DNA from 4 places in the Gordonia sp. BP-119 genome. Region 1 is predicted to be linked to each of the others. Evidence: predicted binding sites of a transcription regulator. Region 1 holds the regulator's gene; each other region holds the start of a gene.
What was found. Region 1 encodes LexA, which represses DNA repair genes until DNA is damaged. Its sites were predicted from a motif close to CGAACANNTGTTCG; they were not measured.
Positions count from the first base shown of each region.

Region 1 (5,217 bases):
TGCTCGCCGACGACCTCGCGCCCGCCGACACCGCGGGCCTCGACCCCACGAGCACCATCGCCCTCGTCACCCGCCTCGGCGGACCGACCAGCCACACCGCGATCATCGCGCGCCAGCTGGGGATCCCGTGCGTGGTGGCGGTGGCCGACCTGGATGAGATCGAGCCCGGCACAACCGTTCTCGTCGACGGCAGCACCGGGCGGATCGAGGTGGAGCCCGATGTCGAGGCGGCCCGGGCTCGCGTCGACGAGGATCGGCGTCATGCCGCACTCGTCGCCGGCTGGACCGGTCCGGGGCAGACCGCCGACGGGGTGGCCGTGGCGGTGCTCGCCAACGTCGCCGACGGGTCGTCGGCACGCGCCGCGGCCGGGTACCCCGTCGAGGGCGTCGGGCTCTTCCGCACCGAACTCGCGTTCCTCGAGCGTGCCGACGAACCGTCGGTGGACGAGCAGGCCGCGATCTACCGGGAGGTGCTCGATGCGTTCGACGGGCAGAAGGTGGTCATCCGCACCCTCGACGCCGGGTCCGACAAACCGCTCCGGTTCGTGACCCATCCCGACGAATCGAACCCAGCGCTCGGCGTGCGGGGCGATCGGATCGCGCTGGCGCACCCCGAGATCCGCGCGCATCAGCTCGACGCGATCGCGCAGGCCGCGTCGGGGTCGGCCGTCGCGCCGTGGGTCATGGCGCCGATGATCGCCTCGCCGGCGGAGGCGCGCACGTTCGCCGCCGAGGTCCGCGGCCGTGGTCTGGTCGCCGGGGTGATGATCGAGGTGCCCGCGGCGGCGATCCTGGGCGAAGCCGTCCTCGCCGAGGTGGACTTCGTGTCCATCGGCACCAACGATCTGACCCAGTACACGATGGCGGCCGACCGGATGTCGGCCGATCTCGCCGGACTGACCGACCCGTGGCAACCGGCGGTGTTGAGCCTCATCGCGGGTGTCGCGGAAGCGGGCGCACGTCAGGGAAAGCCGGTCGGGGTGTGCGGCGAGGCCGCCGCCGATCCGAACCTCGCCTGCGTGCTCGTCGGTCTCGGGGTCACCTCGCTGTCCAGCGCGCCGGCTGCTGCCGCGGCCGTGGGGGCCCGGCTCGGCGAGGTGTCCGCACCGGACTGCCGGGCCGCCGCCGAGGCCGCCCTGGCCACCTCGGATCCCGCCGCGGCGCGCGAGGCTGCCGCGGCGGTGCTCGACGGTTCGGTCGGTGGAGAGGTCAGACTCGCCGCATCACGGTGACGACCTTGCCGAGGATGACGGCATCGTTGCCCGGGATCGGATCGAACAGTTCGTTGTGCGGCATGAGCCAGACGTTGGGGCCCTGACGCTTGAAGGTCTTCACGGTGGCCTCGCCGTCGATCATGGCCGCGACGATGTCGCCGTTGTCGGCGACGTTCTGCTGCCGGACCACGACCCAGTCGCCGTCGCAGATCGCGGCGTCGATCATCGACTCGCCGACGACGCGCAACAGGAAGAGCGATCCCTCGCCGACCAGCTCACGGGGCAGCGGGAAGACGTCCTCGACGGCCTCCTCGGCCAGGATCGGACCGCCGGCCGCGATACGGCCGAGAACCGGCACGAAGGTCGGCTCGGGCAGCTGACCGGCCGACGGGGTGTCCGGCGACGGGGTGTCACTCGGGGCGATGTTGACCGCACGGGGACGGTTCGCGTCGCGCTTGAGCAGCCCCTTGCGTTCCAGCGTCCGCAACTGATGGGCCACCGACGACGTCGAGGCCAGGCCGACCTCGTCGCCGATCTCCCGGATGCTCGGCGGATAACCGCGCTCGCGCACCGAGCGGCGGATCACCTCCAGGACCCCGGCCTGTCGCGGGGTGAGTGAGGCCTCGGCGGCGGCGGCGTCGAACGGGGCCTCGTCGTCGGCGCCCTGCGCTCGGCCGCGCCTATCGCCGGTGTCACTCATGTTCGGTTCCTCTCGTCTTCGGAACGTGCTGGTAGATGGCTTGCACCGGGTCCGAGCCTAGCCGAGTGCGACCGGCACCTCAAACATTTGTTCGATGTGTCGCGAGACTTTGTCGGGACGTCGTGCTACAAATTCGAACATCAGTGCATCGAACATCTGATCGATGTTCGAACACCGACCGTCACACCCCGCACGATCCCAGACACCCGAACACCGGAGGGCACCATGCGCACCGCCACTCTCGTCGCTCCCGTCCGCACCGACCGTCCCGACGCTGTCCGGCCCCCCACCGACCGCGCCGATGGGGTCCGGACGCGCGCCCCGCTGTCCGACGGCGGCCGCCCGGTAGACAACCGGCCGGCCGGCACCCGACCGCGGGGTGCGTCGCCGGTGACCCCGCGGGTCGGCGGCACCCACTGTGGCTCTCCGGTCGGGGTGCGCGGGCGTGGCCCGGTCGGACCCGACGCGGCGGTGTTCCGTCGCCGCCGCACCGCGGTCGCGCTCCTCGCCGGCGTCGGGCTGGCGTTCGTCGTGTGGGTGTTCGGTGTCGTCGGCCAGAACTACTCGGACTCGCTGACCCCGTCCGTCGTGAGTGCCGAGGTCGTCCATGTGCGCTCGGGGGACTCGCTCAGCTCGATCGCCGGCCGGGTGGCACCCGAGATGCCGCGCGAGGTCGTGATCGACGAGATCGTCGCGATGAACGATCTCGGCTCGAGCGCGCTGCAGGTGGGCCAGCCCCTGCTCACCCCCCGGTACCGCTGAGGCCGGACGGTATCCTCGATGTCACAGGGGCCGGCCGACAAGCGGCGGGGCGCACGCTTCGGGTGCGTTCCAGCGTCCCGCGACCTGCGTGAGGACACGATGCGCTGCCCCTTCTGCAAGAACGACGACACCAAGGTCATCGACTCGCGTGTCGCAGATGAAGGGCAGGCCATCCGCCGCCGTCGCTCCTGTGTGGAGTGCGGTCGCCGGTTCTCGACCGTGGAGAGCGCCGTGCTCGCGGTGGTCAAACGCAACGGCGTGACCGAACCGTTCAGCCGGGAGAAGGTCATGCGCGGCGTGCGGCGAGCCTGTCAGGGCCGCCACGTCGCCGAGGACGCACTCGCGCAACTCGCCCAGCAGGTCGAGGACACGGTGCGCGCCAGTGGATCGGCCGAGATCCCCAGCAACGAGGTCGGACTCGCCATCCTGGGCCCGCTCCGCGATCTCGACGAGGTGGCGTATCTGCGTTTCGCCTCGGTGTACCGGTCGTTCGACTCGGTGGAGGACTTCCAGCGTGAGATCGACGACCTGAAGGCGGCATCGGGTTCCGGGAGCGCGCTCGCCGAACCCGTGTCAGCCGAGTCGGTCCAGAGCTCGTAGGACCCGTTTCTCCGACACCGGGAACGCGGTACCGAGACGCTGGGCGAACAGCCCCACGCGCAACTCCTCGACGAGCCACTGTGCTTCGTCGTCGACCGCCGCCCGCCGGTGCTCGGGTACCTGTTCGAGACGCTGGGTCCACCGTTCGACGACGCGATCGACGGCGGCCACCCCGGCCAGGTCGCGTGCCGCGGATGCGGGTAGTGCCTCCAGACGTGCCTGCGCGCCGTCGAGATAGCGCGGCAGATTCTCCAGGTGGCGTCGCGCGGTGGCCGCCACGAATCCGTCGAACACGAGGTGGGCGACCTGTTCGGCGACGTCGTCGGCAGCCAGCGAACCGGCGTGCCGGTCGATCGCCGCCCGCAGCGGGGCCATCCGTTCGAGGGCCGCGACGGCCAGCGAGAAGTAGTCCGGTGCGGCCGCGGCGACCCGTGGCCGGATCTGTTCGAGCAGCGCCGAGAAGGACTGCGGTGAGCGAACCGCGGCGAGCTCTGCGTCGTCGATGTCGGCGACCGTGTCCCGGGTCGCCCGGCGGGTGCAGTCGGCGAGCAGTGCCTCGATGGTCGAGTACGGGCTCTGGCTCAGGGCGAGTCGGTCGACCGGACTCAGCGAGCCGGCGATCCGCTTGTGCAGCGGAGGTATCGCGAGGTCGAGGAGGGCGACGATCCCTCGTCGCAGGAGGCGGTCTCGTGTCTCGGGGCTCGCCGCATCGACGACGACGACGCCCCGCGCGTGGCCCTTCGCATCGGAGACCACGTCGATCGTCGGGTACCGGGTCAGCCGCTGCCCCGCGACATCGACCGTGGTCTGCTCGGCGAGCGAGCCGATCCCGTCTGCGGTCCAGGTCCGATACAGGGTGCGCGACACCGTCTTCGGCGCCGCGGGCGTTCCGGTCTGCTGAAGTTCGGGCAACGAGTCGGCGCGGGAGACGATCCGCCCGGAGTCGTCGGCCACCGCGAAATGCATGCGCAGGTGCGGCGGTACCCGGTCGGTGTCGAAATCGCCCGCGGTCACCCGCATCCCGGTGATCGCGGAGAGCTCGCGGGCCAGCCCGGTGGTGAGCGGCTCCTTGCGCGGGGTGAGCCGGCCGAGCGCGAGTTCGGCGAATCGCTGCGCGGGCGACATGCTCTTGCGGAGCTGTTTCGGCAGCGACTTGACCAGTGCGGTGGCCAGTTCGGCGCGCATGCCCGGGACCGACCAGTCGAAGCCGGCCGGTCGGACATGGGGTAGCAGTGCCTGCGGGATCACGACGGTGACGCCGTCGTCGGGTGCGCCCGGTTCGAACCGGTAGCGCAGTTCGAGTCGGGTGTCGCCCTGCTGCCAGGCGCCGGGATAGTCCGTCGGGGCGACGTCGGTGCCTCCCGTGACGTCCTCGGGGCGCAGATCCAGCAGATCCGGTTCGGCCCGGCGGGCCTTCTTCCACCAGGTGTCGAAGTGCCGAGCGGAGGTGACGTCGGCCGGTAGCCGCTGGTCGTAGAACTCGAAGAGCTGGTCCTCGGTGATCACCAGACCCCGGGTGCGCGTGCGGTTCTCGACGTCCGAGGCGGCCTCGAGAAGCGTGCGATTGCGGTCGAAGAAGGCGTGCTGCGTCCGCCAATCGCCCTCGACGAGAGCGTGCCGGATGAACAGCTCCCGCGAGACCACCGGGTCGATGGGGCCGTAGTCGACGCGCCGGCGGGCGACGAGCGGGACCCCGTACAGGGTCACGCGTTCGTAGGCCATCGCCGCTCCGCGTTTCGCCGACCAATGCGGCTCGCTGTGGGTCCGCTTCACCAGATCCCCGGCGAGTTTCTCGGCCCACAGCGGATCAATCCCGGCGACGGTGTGGGCGAACAGGCGCGACGTCTCGAGAACCTCGGCCGCCATGATGAAGGCGGGCGGCTTCTTGGCGAGCGGAGAGGCGGGGAAGATCATCAGCGTGGTGTTGCGCGCACCGGTGAA
Region 1 covers NZ_JAFFZF010000028.1:41,372-46,588, reverse strand. Annotated here, with positions in the region: gene JW364_RS16180 (phosphoenolpyruvate--protein phosphotransferase) at 1-1,232, shown strand, start outside; gene lexA (transcriptional repressor LexA) at 1,210-1,914, opposite strand; gene JW364_RS16170 (LysM peptidoglycan-binding domain-containing protein) at 2,140-2,676, shown strand; gene nrdR (transcriptional regulator NrdR) at 2,776-3,276, shown strand; gene hrpA (ATP-dependent RNA helicase HrpA) at 3,250-5,217, opposite strand, start outside.

Region 2 (5,217 bases), on a different contig from region 1:
TCCTTCAGGCCGGCACGGGTACGACGGATCGCCTTCGAGACCGCCTTGACTGCGTCCTCCTGCCCGATGATCCGCTTGTGCAGCTCCTCCTCCATGCGGAGCAGACGCGTGGTCTCCTCCTCGGTGAGCTTGAACACCGGGATGCCGGTCCAGTTGCCGAGGACCTCGGCGATCTGCTCGTCGTCGACCTCGGCCACGACGTCCATGTCACCGCTGCGCCACTGCTTCTCGCGCTCGGCGCGCTCGGCGACCAGCTGCTTCTCCTTGTCGCGGAGGCTGGCGGCCTTCTCGAAGTCCTGAGCGTCGATCGCGCTTTCTTTCTCCTTGCGCGCATCGGCGATGCGGTCGTCGAACTCACGCAGGTCTGGCGGCGCGGTCATCCGGCGGATGCGCATGCGCGCGCCGGCCTCGTCGATGAGGTCGATCGCCTTGTCCGGCAGGAACCGGTCGTTGATGTAGCGGTCGGCCAGCGTGGCGGCGGCGACCAGCGCGCCGTCGGTGATCGAGACGCGGTGGTGCGACTCGTACCGGTCGCGCAGGCCCTTGAGGATCTCGATGGTGTGCTCGACAGACGGCTCGCCCACCTGCACGGGCTGGAAGCGACGCTCGAGTGCGGCGTCCTTCTCGATGTACTTGCGGTACTCGTCGAGGGTCGTCGCGCCGATGGTCTGCAACTCGCCGCGGGCCAGCTTCGGCTTGAGGATGCTGGCGGCGTCGATGGCGCCCTCGGCGGCACCTGCGCCGACGAGCGTGTGCAACTCGTCGATGAACAGGATGATGTCGCCGCGGGTGTTGATCTCCTTGAGCACCTTCTTGAGGCGTTCCTCGAAGTCACCGCGGTAGCGGCTGCCCGCGACCAGCGAACCGAGGTCGAGGGTGTAGAGCTGCTTGTCCTTGAGGGTCTCGGGGACCTTGCCGTTGACGATGGCCTGAGCCAGGCCCTCGACGACGGCGGTCTTGCCGACGCCGGGCTCACCGATCAGCACCGGGTTGTTCTTGGTGCGGCGGCTGAGCACCTGCATGACCCGCTCGATTTCCTTCTCCCGGCCGATGACCGGGTCGAGCTTGCCCTCGGAGGCCGCGGCGGTCAGGTTACGACCGAACTGGTCGAGGACCAGCGAGGTCGACGGGGTGCCGGACTCGCTGCTGCGACCGCCGGTGCCCGCCTCCTGCGGCTCCTTGCCCTGGTATCCGCTGAGGAGCTGGATGACCTGCTGGCGGACCCGGTTGAGGTCGGCGCCGAGCTTCACCAGCACCTGGGCAGCGACGCCCTCGCCCTCGCGGATCAGGCCGAGCAGGATGTGCTCGGTACCGATGTAGTTGTGGCCGAGCTGCAGGGCCTCGCGCAGCGAGAGCTCCAGCACCTTCTTGGCACGCGGGGTGAACGGGATGTGTCCCGACGGCGCCTGCTGACCCTGGCCGATGATCTCCTCGACCTGGCTGCGAACCCCTTCGAGCGAGATCCCGAGCGACTCGAGCGCCTTGGCCGCCACGCCCTCGCCCTCGTGGATGAGGCCGAGGAGGATGTGCTCGGTACCGATGTAGTTGTGGTTGAGCATGCGCGCTTCTTCTTGGGCCAGAACCACAACCCGACGCGCGCGGTCGGTGAACCGTTCGAACATTGTTCTCCCTCACATTGCTAGCGCCCCGGCCGCCGCGGAGACCACCTCGGAGGTCCCGGAGGACAACCGGTGCGGATAGACGACGACCAGCCTGCTTCCACTCTAGAGGTCGTCTGGGGTGCACCTGCAGTTAACGCCTGCGCAGAGTGCATGGATCCCCCGTTGCGGCGGGGATGTGCCCAGTACAACTGCGCAGGCCGGGGCTGTGTTCCCCGCCGTCTACGCCGAGAGCGAACGGGCCGCCGACGGCCCGGGATGCGCCCCCACCGGGCGCTGGGACCCGCGACGCGGCGCCCGCGTTGTGCCCGACAGCAGCCGGGTATCGCGGAAACCGCCGGCCGACGAGACCACAGGAGGCGAATGGGGACCACCCGGGCCGCTGCCGGGCCTCGGTAGATCTGGCCCTCGCTTGACTGCGACCGTCGCACACCAACGAGCAGCAGGGTGCATCCGGGTACGGCCCGGTACACGGCGAGCACGGCCACGACACGCGGCGGACGCCTATCACACGACACCGACAAGATGTAGGCGCTCAGTTCTGTTGCACGACAACATTTTTGGTATTGACGGCGACCGATGGCCGTGTACACTCGAACGTACATTCGCAGCAACGGTACTCGGGGGAGGTGACCATGTCTGACGAAACCACCACGGCGCAACCACGTGCCGTCGAGCTGGTGGCCGACCTCCACCGCATCCTCGACGAACTACAGACCGTGGACCTGGCGCCGTGCACCGATACCGAGTTGGCCGATCTGGCGGCCGACACCGAGAAAGCGATCGCCCGGCTGACCGTGGCCGGTGACCGGCAGATCGATCAGGTCGAGGCCCGCGACCTCCCCCGCAAGGCAGGCTGCAGGACACTCATGCAGTTCATGACCCACCGGCTGCGGGTGTCCAACCCGGTGCGGCGCCGAATACAGATGGATGCCACCTCCCACCGGACCAGCCTGGGCGGCGACATTCTGGAGCCCGAACACCCCACGCTGGCCGAGGCGTTCGCTGTGGGAGCTGTTGGCTCCGGGCACGTGCAGGCCACCCTGGATGTCCTCGACCGCATCCCGGTAGCCGTCGACCACGACATCAAGGTCGCCGCCGAACGACAGATGGCCGAGATCGCCGTCGACCACACGCCTGCTGACATCACCCAACTCGGTGCCCGGCTGCTCGCTCACCTCGACCCCGACGGCACCCTCGCCGACGATTCGGACCAGAAACGGCGCCGCGGCCTGTGGATCGGCCGGCAACGCGCCGATGGCACCGCCACCATCTCCGGCACCCTAACTCCCGAACTCCACGCCCGGCTGACGATGATGTTCGCCGTCTGGGGCAAACCCGGACTCAACAACCCCGACGACCCACAGTCGCCCTGCGGACCGGCCGGCACCGCCGACCCCGACACCCTGACAGCCGCCGCCGACCGCGACGGCCGCACCCCCGCCCAGACCAATCACGACGCCCTCGACGCCGCACTGGCCGCCAAATTTGCTGACGGCACTCTCGGCACCACGCATCGTGGGCTGCCGATGCAGCTGATCATCAAAGCCGACCTCGCTGATCTGATTCGTGAAGCCGGCCTCGCGACCACCGCCACCGGCACCCTGCTGCCCATCCCGGACCTGATCGCAATGGCCGCCGACATCCAACCGTGGTTGGCGATCTTCAAAGACCACACCACCGTGCCGCTGCACTTCGGTAGGGGGAAACGTCTCGCCACGCGCGAACAACGCCTCGTCTCGTTCGCCCGCCCCGACGGCGAAGTGTGCTCGGCACCCGGGTGTGATCAGCCCGCCACCCACGTCGACATGCATCACGCCCAGAAGGACTGGGCCAAGGGTGGTCTCACCGACATCGACGACCTCGCCCCGGCGTGCCCACGCCACAACCGCATGGTCGGCGACAAGCCCGGGCAGTACACCACCCGCATCGTCCGGTCCGGGCCCGACGAAGGTCGCTGCATGTGGCGGTTGAATGCTGAACCCGGGGCGCCACCCAACCCCGAACGCCTCAACCGTCGACCCGACATACCCAGGCGGTTCGCACAACATCTGAACACCGTGCGCGACGAGATCCACGGACCACCAACCCGGCCCGGCGATCAACCACGCCCAGACGGCCACACCCACGACGACGCACGCCGCTCATGGGCGACGATCAGCCACGTCATCGACGTCCGACCACCCCGACCCGGCCGACGACAGGTCCGCCCCTCCCTCGTCGAAGCACACCTGATGGAGCTACTCGCCACCCACTGAACCGGGTAGAACAACTCACACGGATCCGTCCAAACGGTCCGCCCCATCGGCGATCGGACTAGCGTCGTGGTCCATGAGTGATGACGCCGCTCGACCGTCCACGTCGGTCCATGCCGAGACCAAGACCGGCGAGCGGCGATTGCCCACGCGCCGGGTCAATCTGACCGTCTTCATAGCCTCGGCTGTCATCGTGGTCGCCTTCGCCGTCTGGGCGCTGGCGGCACCGGCAGCGGCCGAGTCGACGATCAACGACGTACGCGACTTCATCACCCGCTGGTTCGGCTGGTGGTACTTCATCCTCGCCACCGCCATCGTTGGTCTCGTGGTGTTCCTCGGCCTCAGCAAGTACGGGCGCTACCGGCTCGGACCGGAGGAATCGCGTCCGGAGTACAGCCTCTTCACCTGGACGTCGATGCTGTTCGCCGCGGGCATCGGCATCGATCTGATGTTCTTCTCGGTCGCCGAACCCGTGACCCACTTCCTCAACCCGCCGACCGGGGCCGGGGAGACCAACGAAGCGGCACGTGAGGCGGTCACCTGGACGGTCTTCCACTACGGCGTGACCGGCTGGGCGATGTACGCGCTCATGGGTGGCGCACTCGCGTATTTCGCCTTCCGGCACAATCTCCCGCTGACGATCCGGGCAGCGCTCTACCCGATCTTCGGCAAACGTGTCGAAGGCCGCTGGGGCGACGCGATCGACGTCGCGGCCGTCCTCGGCACCATCTTCGGCATCGCCACCTCACTGGGGATCGGGGTCGTCCAGCTCAACTTCGGGCTGAACGAGATCTTCGGGATCGAGCAGGGCAAGGCGGCCCAGATCGGCCTGATCGTCCTGGCTGTGGTGATCGCGACCGCGTCTGCGACCTCTGGTGTCGACAGGGGCATTCGACGCCTCTCCGAGATCAACGTCATCCTGGCCATCTGCCTGCTCATATACATCACGGTCGCCAAAGACGCGGACTTCCTGCTCAACGGGCTCGTCCAGAACGCGGGCGACTATGTGTCCACATTTGCCGACCGGACACTCGACACCTTCGCCTGGGACCAGATGAACCCGCCGCCCGGCAACGACGCCCGCGCCTTCGTCGACGGCTGGACCCTGTTCTTCTGGGCGTGGTGGGTGGCCTGGGCGCCGTTCGTCGGACTCTTCCTCGCCCGCATCTCGCGCGGACGCACGTTGCGGCAGTTCATCTTCGGCGTGCTGGTGGTCCCGTTCAGCTTCATCCTGGTGTGGATCTCGATCTTCGGGAACAGTGCCCTGCAGGTGGCCCGCGGCGATGCGGATTTCGCCGAGACGACGGCCTCCACACCCGAGGCCGGGTTCTATTCGCTGCTCG
Region 2 covers NZ_JAFFZF010000009.1:75,878-81,094, reverse strand. Annotated here, with positions in the region: gene JW364_RS07875 (ATP-dependent Clp protease ATP-binding subunit) at 1-1,622, opposite strand, end outside; gene JW364_RS07870 (HNH endonuclease signature motif containing protein) at 2,255-3,877, shown strand; gene betT (choline BCCT transporter BetT) at 3,951-5,217, shown strand, end outside.
Region 2: JW364_RS07870 (HNH endonuclease signature motif containing protein) is a predicted target of LexA. The motif match lies at 2,214-2,227, and genes of this name have one in related genera.

Region 3 (5,217 bases), on a different contig from region 1:
CGGCCCGCACCACACACCCCGCCGACTGACGGCGGAGAAGGAACAGAGCAATGAGCAAGAAGAGCAAGGCCTACGCGGCCGCGGCCGAGAAGGTCGACAAGACCAAGCTGTACAGCCCGCTGGAGGCTGTGGAACTGGCCAAGGACACGTCGTCGAAGAACACCGACGCGACCGTCGAGGTCGCGATCCGGCTGGGCGTCGACCCCCGTAAGGCAGACCAGATGGTTCGAGGCACCGTCAATCTGCCGCACGGCACCGGTAAGACTGCCCGCGTGATCGTGTTCGCCGCCGGCGACAAGGCCGCCGAGGCCACCGCCGCCGGTGCCGACGAGGTCGGCGCCGAGGATCTGATCGAGCGCATCCAGGGCGGTTGGCTGGACTTCGACGCCGCGATCGCCACCCCGGATCAGATGGCCAAGGTCGGCCGTATCGCGCGTGTCCTCGGACCCCGCGGCCTGATGCCGAACCCGAAGACGGGCACCGTGACCACCGACGTCACCAAGGCCGTCAACGACATCAAGGGCGGCAAGATCAACTTCCGCGTCGACAAGGCTGCGAACCTGCACTTCGTCATCGGCAAGGCCTCGTTCGACCCGGCCAAGCTGGCCGAGAACTACGGCGCTGCCTACGACGAGATCATGCGCGCCAAGCCGTCGGCCGCCAAGGGCCGCTACATCAAGAAGGTCACCGTCTCCACGACGACGGGCCCGGGCATCCCGGTCGACCCGGCGGTCACCCGCAACTTCGCGGAGGCACCGCAGGCCTGATCTGATCAGGCGCACTGACACCCACGAGGGGCCCGGCATTCCGATGCCGGGCCCCTCGTGTCGTGTGCAATCACGCGTGGTCAGCGAGTATGCGTGCGAGTGCTGCTTCGACCGGGGTCAGCGGTGGGGTGGTGAGGTGCTCCGGCGGTGTTCGCGGATGGACCAGTTCGCGATAAGCGAGTTCGAGGCGCCGGCCGCGGTCGCCGTAGCCGACGGCGTCGGGGCGCGACCGGTTCGGGCGCGACTGGTCGCCGGACCTGGTGGCAGGTCTGTGGATCTCGTTGCGCACGGTGTTCAGGTGTTGTGCGAACCGCCGGGGTATGTCGGGTCGGCGGTTGAGGTGTTCGGGATTGGGTGGTACGCCGGGTTCGGCGTTCAATCGCCAGAGGCAGCGGCCTTCGTCGGGTCCGGATCGGGCGATGCGGGTGGTGTATTGGCCGGGTTGGTCGCCGACCATGCGGTTGTGTCGCGGGCAGGCGGGGGCGAGGTCGTCGATGTCGGTGAGTCCGCCTTTGGCCCAATCTTTGTGGGCGTGGTGGAGTTCGACCTGGGTGGCGGGCTGATCGCAGCCGGGTGCCGAACACACTTCCCCGTCGGGGCGGGCGAAGGAGACGAGGCGTTGTTCGCGGGTGGCCAGACGTCTGCCGCGCCCGAAGTGCAGGGGGACGGTGGTGGCGTCTTTGAAGATCGCCAACCATGGCTGGACGTCACCGGCCATCGCGATCAGGTCCCGGATGGGCAGCAGGGTTCCGGTGGCGGTGGTCGCGAGTCCGGCTTCGCGGATGAGGTCGCCGAGGTCGGCTTTGATGATCAGTTGCACGGGCAGGCCGCGGTGCGAGGTGCCGAGTGTTCCGTCGGCGAATCCGGCGGCGAGTGCGGCGTCGAGTGCGTCGTGATTGGTCTGGGCGAGGGTGCGGCCGTCGCGGTCGGCTGCGGTGGCCAGGGCTTCGGGGTCGGCGGTGCCGGCCGGGCCTTGGGGCGACTGTGGGTCGTCGGGGTTGTTGAGTCCGGGTTTGCCCCACACGGCGAACATCATGGTGAGTCGGGCGGCGAGTGCGGGTGTCAGGGTGCCCGATATTTTGGCGGTGCCGTCGGCGCGTTGCCGTCCGATCCACAGGCCGCGGCGTCGTTTCTGGTCGGTGTCATCGGCCAGGGTGCCGTCGGGGTCGAGGTGGGCAAGCAGCCGCGAGCCGAGTTGGGTGATGTCGGCCGGGGTGTGGTCGGTGGCGATCTCGGCCATCTGTCGTTCAGCGGCGACCTTGATGTCGTGGTCGACGGCGACCGGGATGCGGTCGAGGACGTCGAGGGTGGCCTGCACGTGCGCGGTGCCGACTGTTCCTTGTGCGAAAGCTTCGGCGAGGCAGGGGTATTCGGGTGGGAGGACCTCGCCGCCGAGGCTGGTGCGGTGGGCGGTGGCGTCCATCTGCTTACGGCGGCGCATCGGGTTCGAGACTCGTAGCCGGTGTGTCATGAACTGCATGAGGGTTCGGCAGCCGGCCTTGCGGGGTAGGTCGCGGGCCTCGACCTGATCGATCTGCCGGTCACCGGCAACGGTCAGACGCGCGATGGCGCGTTCGGTCTCCGCGGCGACGTCGATCAGTTCTTCGTCGGTGCACGAGGACAAGTCGACGGTCTGTAGTTCGTCGAGGTTCGCGTGGAGTTCGGCGACGAGTTCGGCCGCGCGGGACACGGGCGCGCCGTGGTCGGCGAGTGGTGTGGTGCTGGGCATGACGGTCACCTCCCCCGAAGAACCGTTGCTGCGAATGTACGTTCGAGTGTACACCCGCGTGGCCGGATGGCAATCCCAAAAAGCCATGTTGTGCAACGGTATTCGTCGGCTCGAACTTGTCGGTGCCTCATGGTAGGGGTGCGAACGCAGTCAGGTGTTGCGAACTTCGACGGTGGGTGCACTGGATTCCCATGGGCGGCGGCGCGACAATCGCCGCGGCCCCACGTGTTCAACGGGGCGTCCCGCGACTCACTCCAGCCAGTTGTTGCCCCCGAGGTCCAATTGCGCGACATCCAGGGAAGGGGTGATACCGGATTCCGGTGCGAGGCCGTGGTTCTCGAGAACGCCGCGCATGATCTCGGCGGCGTCGATGTTGAGTGGGCTCGACACCCACATCGCGTACGGCAGGTTCACGAAGCGGTTCTCGCGCACGGCCTTCAGGTTCCGGCTCGCCGGATTAGAACGCAGGGCGGCGATCTTCTCGTCGACCGACTGGCCGGGATAGTCGACGAACACGATGACGTCGGGGTCCGCGGTGGTGAGGCGTTCCCAGCTCACGGCGGTCCAGGTGTCCTCGATGTCCTCGGTCGCGTTGCGCGCGCCCGCGGCGTCGATGATGCCCTGCGGGCCGCCGAAGGATCCGGAGGAGAAGATGGTGTCCGAGACGCTGTCGAAGACGAAGACCGTCGGTTTCGCGGCGGGTTGTGGTGCGGCGCGCAGCTTCTCGAGGCGGTCGGCCACCTCGTCGGCCGCGGCGGCGCCCTGCTCGGGATTGCCGGTGAGGGTGCCGATGTTGCGCAGATCGGTGTCGAGCGCGACCCACGGGTCCATGGTGCCGCGCTGCGCCTCGCCCTCGGTCTGCCGGCACGCCTCGGACAACTGGTACACGTCGATGCCGTGTCCGGCGAGAATCTCGGGTGTGATCCCGCGCGACTCGCTCATGCCGTAGTTGTATCCGGCATACAGCACTTGGGGTTTCGCCGCGACGATGTTCTCGAGGGTGGGACGTTCGGTCGCGACCTCGTTCAGCGTGTCGACCTGGGGTCCGTACTCCAGCCGCAGGACGTCCTTGTCCCGGGCGAGCGCGCTGACCGCCACCATGTTGTCACGGGCACCCGCGGCGAGTGCGATCGCGATCATGCCGCCGTCGTTGACGAACAACCGGTCGAGGGGTTGCGGGTAAGCGACGTCGGCTCCGCAATTCGATACGGTGACAGTGCTTTCCGACGCCACAGTGCTGTCGGCACCGCAGGCGGTGGCAGTTCCCAGCGTCAGAGCCGCCGCCACGATGGCGACGGTCGGGTGGACTCGGGACGTACGTATGGTCAAAGGATGTCCTCTCACGGGATGTCTTTCGTCAGAGTGCTGGGGGCGGGTGTGGTGGTGGGAGTGTTCAGGAGCAGATGGGGCAGGCCCGTCGATGGATGGTCGACGACGGTGCCGGACACCTCGAAGACGTCGGCCAGCAGAGCCGGCGTCAGCACCTCGACCGGTGGCCCGTGCACGATGACACCGCCGTCGGAAACCACTGCGACGGAGTCGAAGTGACGCAACACGAGGTCGAGGTCGTGCATCGCCGCGACCACGGTGGCGTCGAGCTCGTCGAGAACCTCCATCAGGCGTAGTCGCCAGGCGGCGTCCAGGTGATTGGTGGGTTCGTCGAGCACCAGGATCGGGGTCTGCTGAGCGAGCGCGCGGGCGAGGACGACGCGGTGCCGTTCGCCGCCGGACAGCTGGGTGCACGAGCGGGTGCCCCAGCCGTCGAGCCCGACCTGGATCAACGCGCGATCGACCACCGTCTTGTCGTCGGAACTCCCGGTGGACCAGGCCGACCGGTACGGGGTCCGGCCGAGGCCGACCGCCTCGGCGACCGTCAGCTCAGCGGAGGGCTGTTCCTCCTGGCCGACCACCGCCATCGACATGGCGCGGCGTCGGGAGGGGATGTGGTGGAGGTCGTCTCCGTTCACCTCGACGGTGCCGGCGACTGGTCGTTCGAGACCGCACAGCGTGCGCAGCAGGGTGGTCTTGCCGGAACCGTTGGGCCCGACGATGGCCAGTCGGGTGCCGGCGGGGACCGCGAGATCGACATCCCGCAGTACGACGCGGCCACCGCGACGGCACGCAAGCGCGTTCGCGCGCAACGACATCGACGATGCGCGGGCGGGGTCGATCACGAGCCTCCCCCGAACACGTACTGGCGTCGTCCCATGAGGAACAGGAAGATCGGCGCCCCGATCAGGCCGGTCACGATGCCCAGCGGCATCTCGCGCGGTGCGGCCGCCACCCGTGAGATGACGTCGACCCACACCAGGAAGAGCGCACCGCCGCAGACCGCCACCGGCAACATCGCGCGGTGGGTGGCGCCGACCAGGAGTCGCGCCGCGTGCGGGACGATGAGACCGACGAAGCCGATGCCGCCCGCCACCGCGACGAGCACGCCGACCAGGAGACCCTGGACACCGAACAGCGCGTTGCGCATCGCCCGTACCGGCACGCCCAGCGACGTCGCGGTGTCGGTGCCGGCCGCGTAGGCATCGAGCCAGGAGTGGATGGCGAGCATGGCCACGACGGTGACCAGCACGACCGCCCCGGCGATCTGCACTTTCGCCCAGGTGGCGCCCGCGACGCTGCCGAGCATCCAGAACATCACGTTGTCGGCGGCGTGCGGGTCGGCGGCGGTGAACACGAGCAGCGACGACAACGCCATGAACGCCGACGACA
Region 3 covers NZ_JAFFZF010000011.1:27,824-33,040, reverse strand. Annotated here, with positions in the region: gene rplA (50S ribosomal protein L1) at 51-767, shown strand; gene JW364_RS08900 (HNH endonuclease signature motif containing protein) at 838-2,496, opposite strand; gene JW364_RS08895 (ABC transporter substrate-binding protein) at 2,746-3,825, opposite strand; gene JW364_RS08890 (ABC transporter ATP-binding protein) at 3,837-4,643, opposite strand; gene JW364_RS08885 (iron ABC transporter permease) at 4,667-5,217, opposite strand, start outside.
Region 3: JW364_RS08900 (HNH endonuclease signature motif containing protein) is a predicted target of LexA. The motif match lies at 2,528-2,541, and genes of this name have one in related genera.

Region 4 (5,217 bases), on a different contig from region 1:
GAGGAGGGCCAGGAGGTCGCCGCCGGCGATCTGGTCGTCGTCCTCGAGGCCATGAAGATGGAGAACCCGGTCACCGCCCACAAGGACGGCGTCGTCACCGGCCTCACCATCGAGGCCGGTGCTGCCGTCACCCAGGGCACGGTGCTGCTCGAGCTGAAGTAAGACACACCGCTCCCTCGCTGCCTGAGGTGCGAGCGCCCCTGCTCCCTGAGGTGCGAGGAGCGCAAGCGACGAGCCTCGAAGGGCGGGCGTACAACAAGGCAATGCAACCAGTCGAGATCAACGCCGGGACGTGGTATCTGCGTGCGCTTCGTGCGGACGAGCGGATCACCGACGTCCCGGCGTTGTCTCATCTCGAGGTCGACGACCCCGCCGCGTACGTCGCTGCGGCGCAGCGTGACTGGGAGTCGGAGACACGATTCGTCTGGGCGATCTGCATCCCCACCACCGGTGAGCTCATCGCCCTGATCGGGGTCACGCCGAACGGCTCGTCGGGCCGCCTGTGGGGCGAGGCACGCGACGGCTACGACGAGGCGCTGGACACCGCCGTCGGGCCGGTCTCGAGGTTTGCCGAGGGTGCACTCGGTCTGGTTGTCGGGCAAATGCTGTCGCGCGGGATCGGCTGAGACGCGGAGTCAGCACACGACCATTCGTCGTACCCGGGGCGATCTTCGTCCATTCGGCGATCTGCGCGCCGCTTCAGATGACCCAGGTCTTGCTCACCGCCGAACGTTACGGTCAGCAATCTCCGCAGGTCGTCTTGATCCAGGAAAGGTCGTACCGGGTTTCTCCTCGGTCGCCGCAGAATTCGCATACGGTGCTCGACTCGTCGGTTGTCGCGTCGACCAGGAGCTCGCAAAGGCTCCACGTGAAATCGTCGACCGAGTTTCCGTAATTGAGGTAGCAGCGCAAAACCCCGAACTTCTCTTTGATCTGCGCGTAGGTGAAGTCGTCGGTGACGGCTGAGAGCCGGCGATGGAGGCGAACCAAGAGCGGATACCAGCCGGCGTTCACAGTGCAGCCGACTGCCGGGGACGCCATCGCGGCGGGGAGTCGGACGGGTTCGGGCGCCATCAGGCGACGCCTCGCTCGGCCTCCGCGGGCCCCTCGAAATCCACGCCCGTCAGTGGGCTCATCGAGTCGATCGCAGACGATGAATGGCGGTGTCGATGGGAACGGCACATCTCTCCGGTCTCGCGCACGATGCCCGCGCGAGCGCCGGCCTCGGCCGAATCAATGAATTCTGCGAGGGCTTTCGAGTTCACCATGTCGCCTCCTCTCGGTTCGGCCGAGTTGACCTGTCGGCTTCCGTCACCAGAATGCGACGCGGCACCGACATCCACCACAACGATCGCCGTCCGATTGCGACGAGTCACCCCACGATTGATGTCACTGGCCCCGAGTAGGTTCTCGGCGTAGGAATGGACGACCGAGACAGAACGTCAGGGAGGAGGTGCCGCGTTGGGCACGTTCACGAACGATCACTGGATCGACTCGTCCGGCGAAGGCTCCGATCGGTTCACTCGGATCATCGCCGAGTTGCAGGAGCAGTCGCTGATCCCACACTCGACATCCGGCGAATCAGCCAGAGCTCTCGCGTGGGAGTTGGTCGACCGGCGCGATCGGATCGCCGCCGAGTTGTGGGACTGCCGGACATCGGGAATCTCTGTGCCGGTTGGGAAGACGGCACTCCGCTTGGCATCCGGAGCGCTCTACGACGCCGAGCAAGCGGTGGTCGACGAACTCGTCTCGCGGATCCCGGCGAGAGCGGTTCATGAGCGGATGAACTCCGCCGCCTACCTGGCAGCGGATATCGACGCTGCGACAGCCGAGGCCGCAGTGCTCGACACACATGAATCCGTCGGTCGGGCAACGCAGCACGAGGCCACCGATACCGAACTGCTCGGCGATCCCGCCGACTACGCCGGAATCGACCCCATCGAGGACGTGGCGATTCCACCCCGGATCGAATGGACCGAAGCCGACCGCAAGGCCGTGCTCGACGAGGCCATCGGAACGTACGGAATCGCTGCCGGCGAGTGGTACTCGGTGGAATGGCCGCCGACGGAGGGCTCCCTGTGGGACCCCGGATACCTCGTCACCTCGGACTGGGAGCCATGCGACGAACACGCCGACGATCCGGACAGTGACGCAGCACTCGACTGTGTCCGATGCGAAGACTCGGTCACCACTGAGGTCGAAGCGATGGCCGTCTGGAAGTTCACGACCAGGTTGACTCACCACCGAATCGGGTTCGACAGCAACGGTTCTCTGATCGTCGATCGGGTGGCGGAGGAGATCGACCCGACATTCGAGGTACGCGAGATCACGCAGGACCCACGCCTGATCCGCATCGGCCTGCCACGCGGACATCGCTGACCTCGATCTGAGGATGACCTGTCGGTGCGTCGTGGTTGCATCATCGGATATTCGAAGGAGAAACAAATACACCCTTGACTCGAACATATATTCGAGTATCGTGGAGGTATGTCATCGGGGGCGGGGGCCGGGTCCACTACATCTGTGGACCCATCACAGGAGTCGGTCGAGCCGCGCTTTCGTCCCGACCATGAACTCTCCGCTGCCGAACTCGTCGAGGTCCTCAACCACTGCGCGGGTTTGGCGGCAGCGTCGGCGCATCGAATGATGGTCGTTGCCAGCCTCATTCACGACGAACGCGAGATGGACTACGCGCAGCGGCGCGCCGAGACGCACAGCGGCGAACTCGACTCCATCGAAGCCTTCGAGCACCTGTCCGCGCGGGTGGCCGCTGGTGAGAATCCCTACGAGCAGTTCGGGCCCAACGGTCTCGAACAGGCCATCGCCGAAGTCGGTGCCACCCTCACCGTGACGCCGGCCGAGGCGAAAGATCTCATCGAAGCCGGCGACGCACTGCGCTACCGACTCTCCTTCACCGGACACGCACTCGCGTGCGGTCGAATCGACAAGCGCCGCTTCCTCATCGCCCTCAAACGCACCGACCTCATCACCGACGACGAAGAGATGCAGACCGTCGACGCCCATCTCGCCGAGGCGATCTTCGCCCGCGCACCGATGTCCACGGCCCGGTTCACCGCCATGGTCGATTCCATCGTCGCCAAGTGGGCACCCGACGCGATCCGCCGACGCAAGGAGCGAGTGAAATCCGACCGCAAGGTGACCGTCACCCCCGACCGGTTCACACCCGGGCAGTCCCGGATCTCCGGCACGCTGCCCACTGCTGATTCCGCCGAGTTCGACGCCCGCCTGACGGCGATGGCCACCGCGGTCCACGCCGGTGACCCTCGAAAGTTGGCCAACCGCCGAGTCGATGCTCTGAAAGCGCTCGCGCGGGGCGAAGCTTCTATCGCGTGCGAATGCGACGACTGCCGACCTGCCGCAATGGACATTGAAGCCAACACCACCGGCGACGTCGACGCAGCGACAGTGGACACCGCCGACCACACGACTGAGGCACCCGCGCGCCACTCCGGGAACGATGACACCGACACCCCGGACAGCGACACGGTTGTCGCCGACCCTCCGGGTCCGGACGCGTCGCCGTCGTCATCGCCGGCGCCGCGCGCGACCTTTCACATCGTGGTCAACCTGTCGACCCTGATCGGTCTAGACAACGACCCCGCATTCCTCGACCGCCACGGCATCCTCGACGCCGACACCGCCCGGCAGCTGCTCGCCGAAGCCCGACGCACCTACATCCATCCCGCACCGAACCCCGCCGCGCCCGACGCGCCACCGGTATCGCCTCCCGAGGCGGACAGTTCGACAACGCGGTACACCCCGTCGAAGAAGCTCCAGGCCCTGGTGCGTGCCGGCGAACTGTGCTGCACCTTCCCCGGCTGCAACGCCCCGGTCTGGCAGATCGACCTCGACCACACCGAACCGTTCGACCACACCGACCCGCGGCGCGGCGGCCCGACCGATGCACGCAACCTCGCTAGTCGCTAACAACACCCCTTCCGGTGGCCGGATCAGGCTGCTTCGTGCCTCTGCTCGCAGTGTCTTCGTCGTCATCGACGGGCTTCACTGGAACTGCGCCGGAGAAACGGCCACCGGCCATGGGCGTATCGAAACGGGTCTGTCTCCGCCGTGAATGACGGATCGTTTGGTCAGGGCAGGGCAACCTATTTCGACGCCGATGGTTCCGGGCGCACCTATATGGCTGGTGTAGGTCCGGGGCGAGACGAAGTCGGAGCCCGGCGCCGGCACCGCGCGCGAGTGCGCCTTGAAAATAAAGTAGAGAATGTCCTCAAAAATATCGTCAGGCATCCTAATACGGTTCACCATCTTGCTAGCCGGACGAGTGCATCCGCGTGATACCAGCATGCGGATCCGTCATCCAGGCGAACAGGGATAGATCCCAAACGGTCGGGTTTGCCGATCACATAGCCAAACGCTGGCACCGCCGCTGCGTGCCGTGCGCGCACGATGACTTTGTCCCCGTAGCGCCAGCCGTCATGTCTCTCCGTGATGTCAGGAACCTCCCCTCAGTCCGTGTGTCGTTCCTGCCCGGTGGGCACTGCGGCAGGAACGACACACGGGGTGGCTACGCGCTGGTCGACAGATATGTCGTGTGGGTTCGCATGCATGCCGCGAGGCCTTCGGGGCCGAGTTCGCGCCCCAAACCGCTCGCTTTGATACCGCCGAATGGCGCAACCGGGTCGAGCATGTAGTAGTTGACACCTACCGTGCCAGATTCGATCTGCTCGGCGATCTGGATACCGTGAGCCTCATCTGCGGTCCACACGGTGCCGGCCAACCCGTATGCCGAATCGTTAGCGATCTGAACCGCCTGACCGACGTCGTCGTATGGCATCAGAGCGAGTACCGGTCCGAACACTTCTTCTTGCGCAAGGGGACTCGACGGATCAACATCCGAGAAGAGGGTGGGTTGTACATACCAACCACGATCGAGGTGGGCCGGCCGACCGCCGCCGGCAACAACGCGAGCGCCGTCGTCCTTGGCTCTTGCGATGTGTGCCTCCACCCGGTTGCGGTGCGCATCAGTGACCAGTGGCCCGACCTGTGTACTCGGATCAAGTGGATCGCCGATGACAGCACCATTCACGAGTCCGGCGAAGACCTCAAGCGACTCGTCGAACCTGTTGCGAGGGACAAGAATTCGGCCATTCAGCACACAGGTCTGACCGTTATTCAGTAACGTCGCCTGAAACAGTCCTTCGATGTTCGCAGTGAGGTCAGCATCGTCGAGGATGA
Region 4 covers NZ_JAFFZF010000002.1:19,121-24,337, forward strand. Annotated here, with positions in the region: gene JW364_RS01395 (acetyl/propionyl/methylcrotonyl-CoA carboxylase subunit alpha) at 1-162, shown strand, start outside; gene JW364_RS01400 (GNAT family N-acetyltransferase) at 264-626, shown strand; gene JW364_RS01405 (hypothetical protein) at 739-1,074, opposite strand; gene JW364_RS01410 (hypothetical protein) at 1,074-1,268, opposite strand; gene JW364_RS01415 (hypothetical protein) at 1,462-2,379, shown strand; gene JW364_RS01420 (DUF222 domain-containing protein) at 2,488-3,948, shown strand; gene JW364_RS01425 (hypothetical protein) at 4,024-4,269, opposite strand; gene JW364_RS01430 (aldehyde dehydrogenase) at 4,547-5,217, opposite strand, start outside.
Region 4: JW364_RS01420 (DUF222 domain-containing protein) is a predicted target of LexA. The motif match lies at 2,460-2,473, and genes of this name have one in related genera.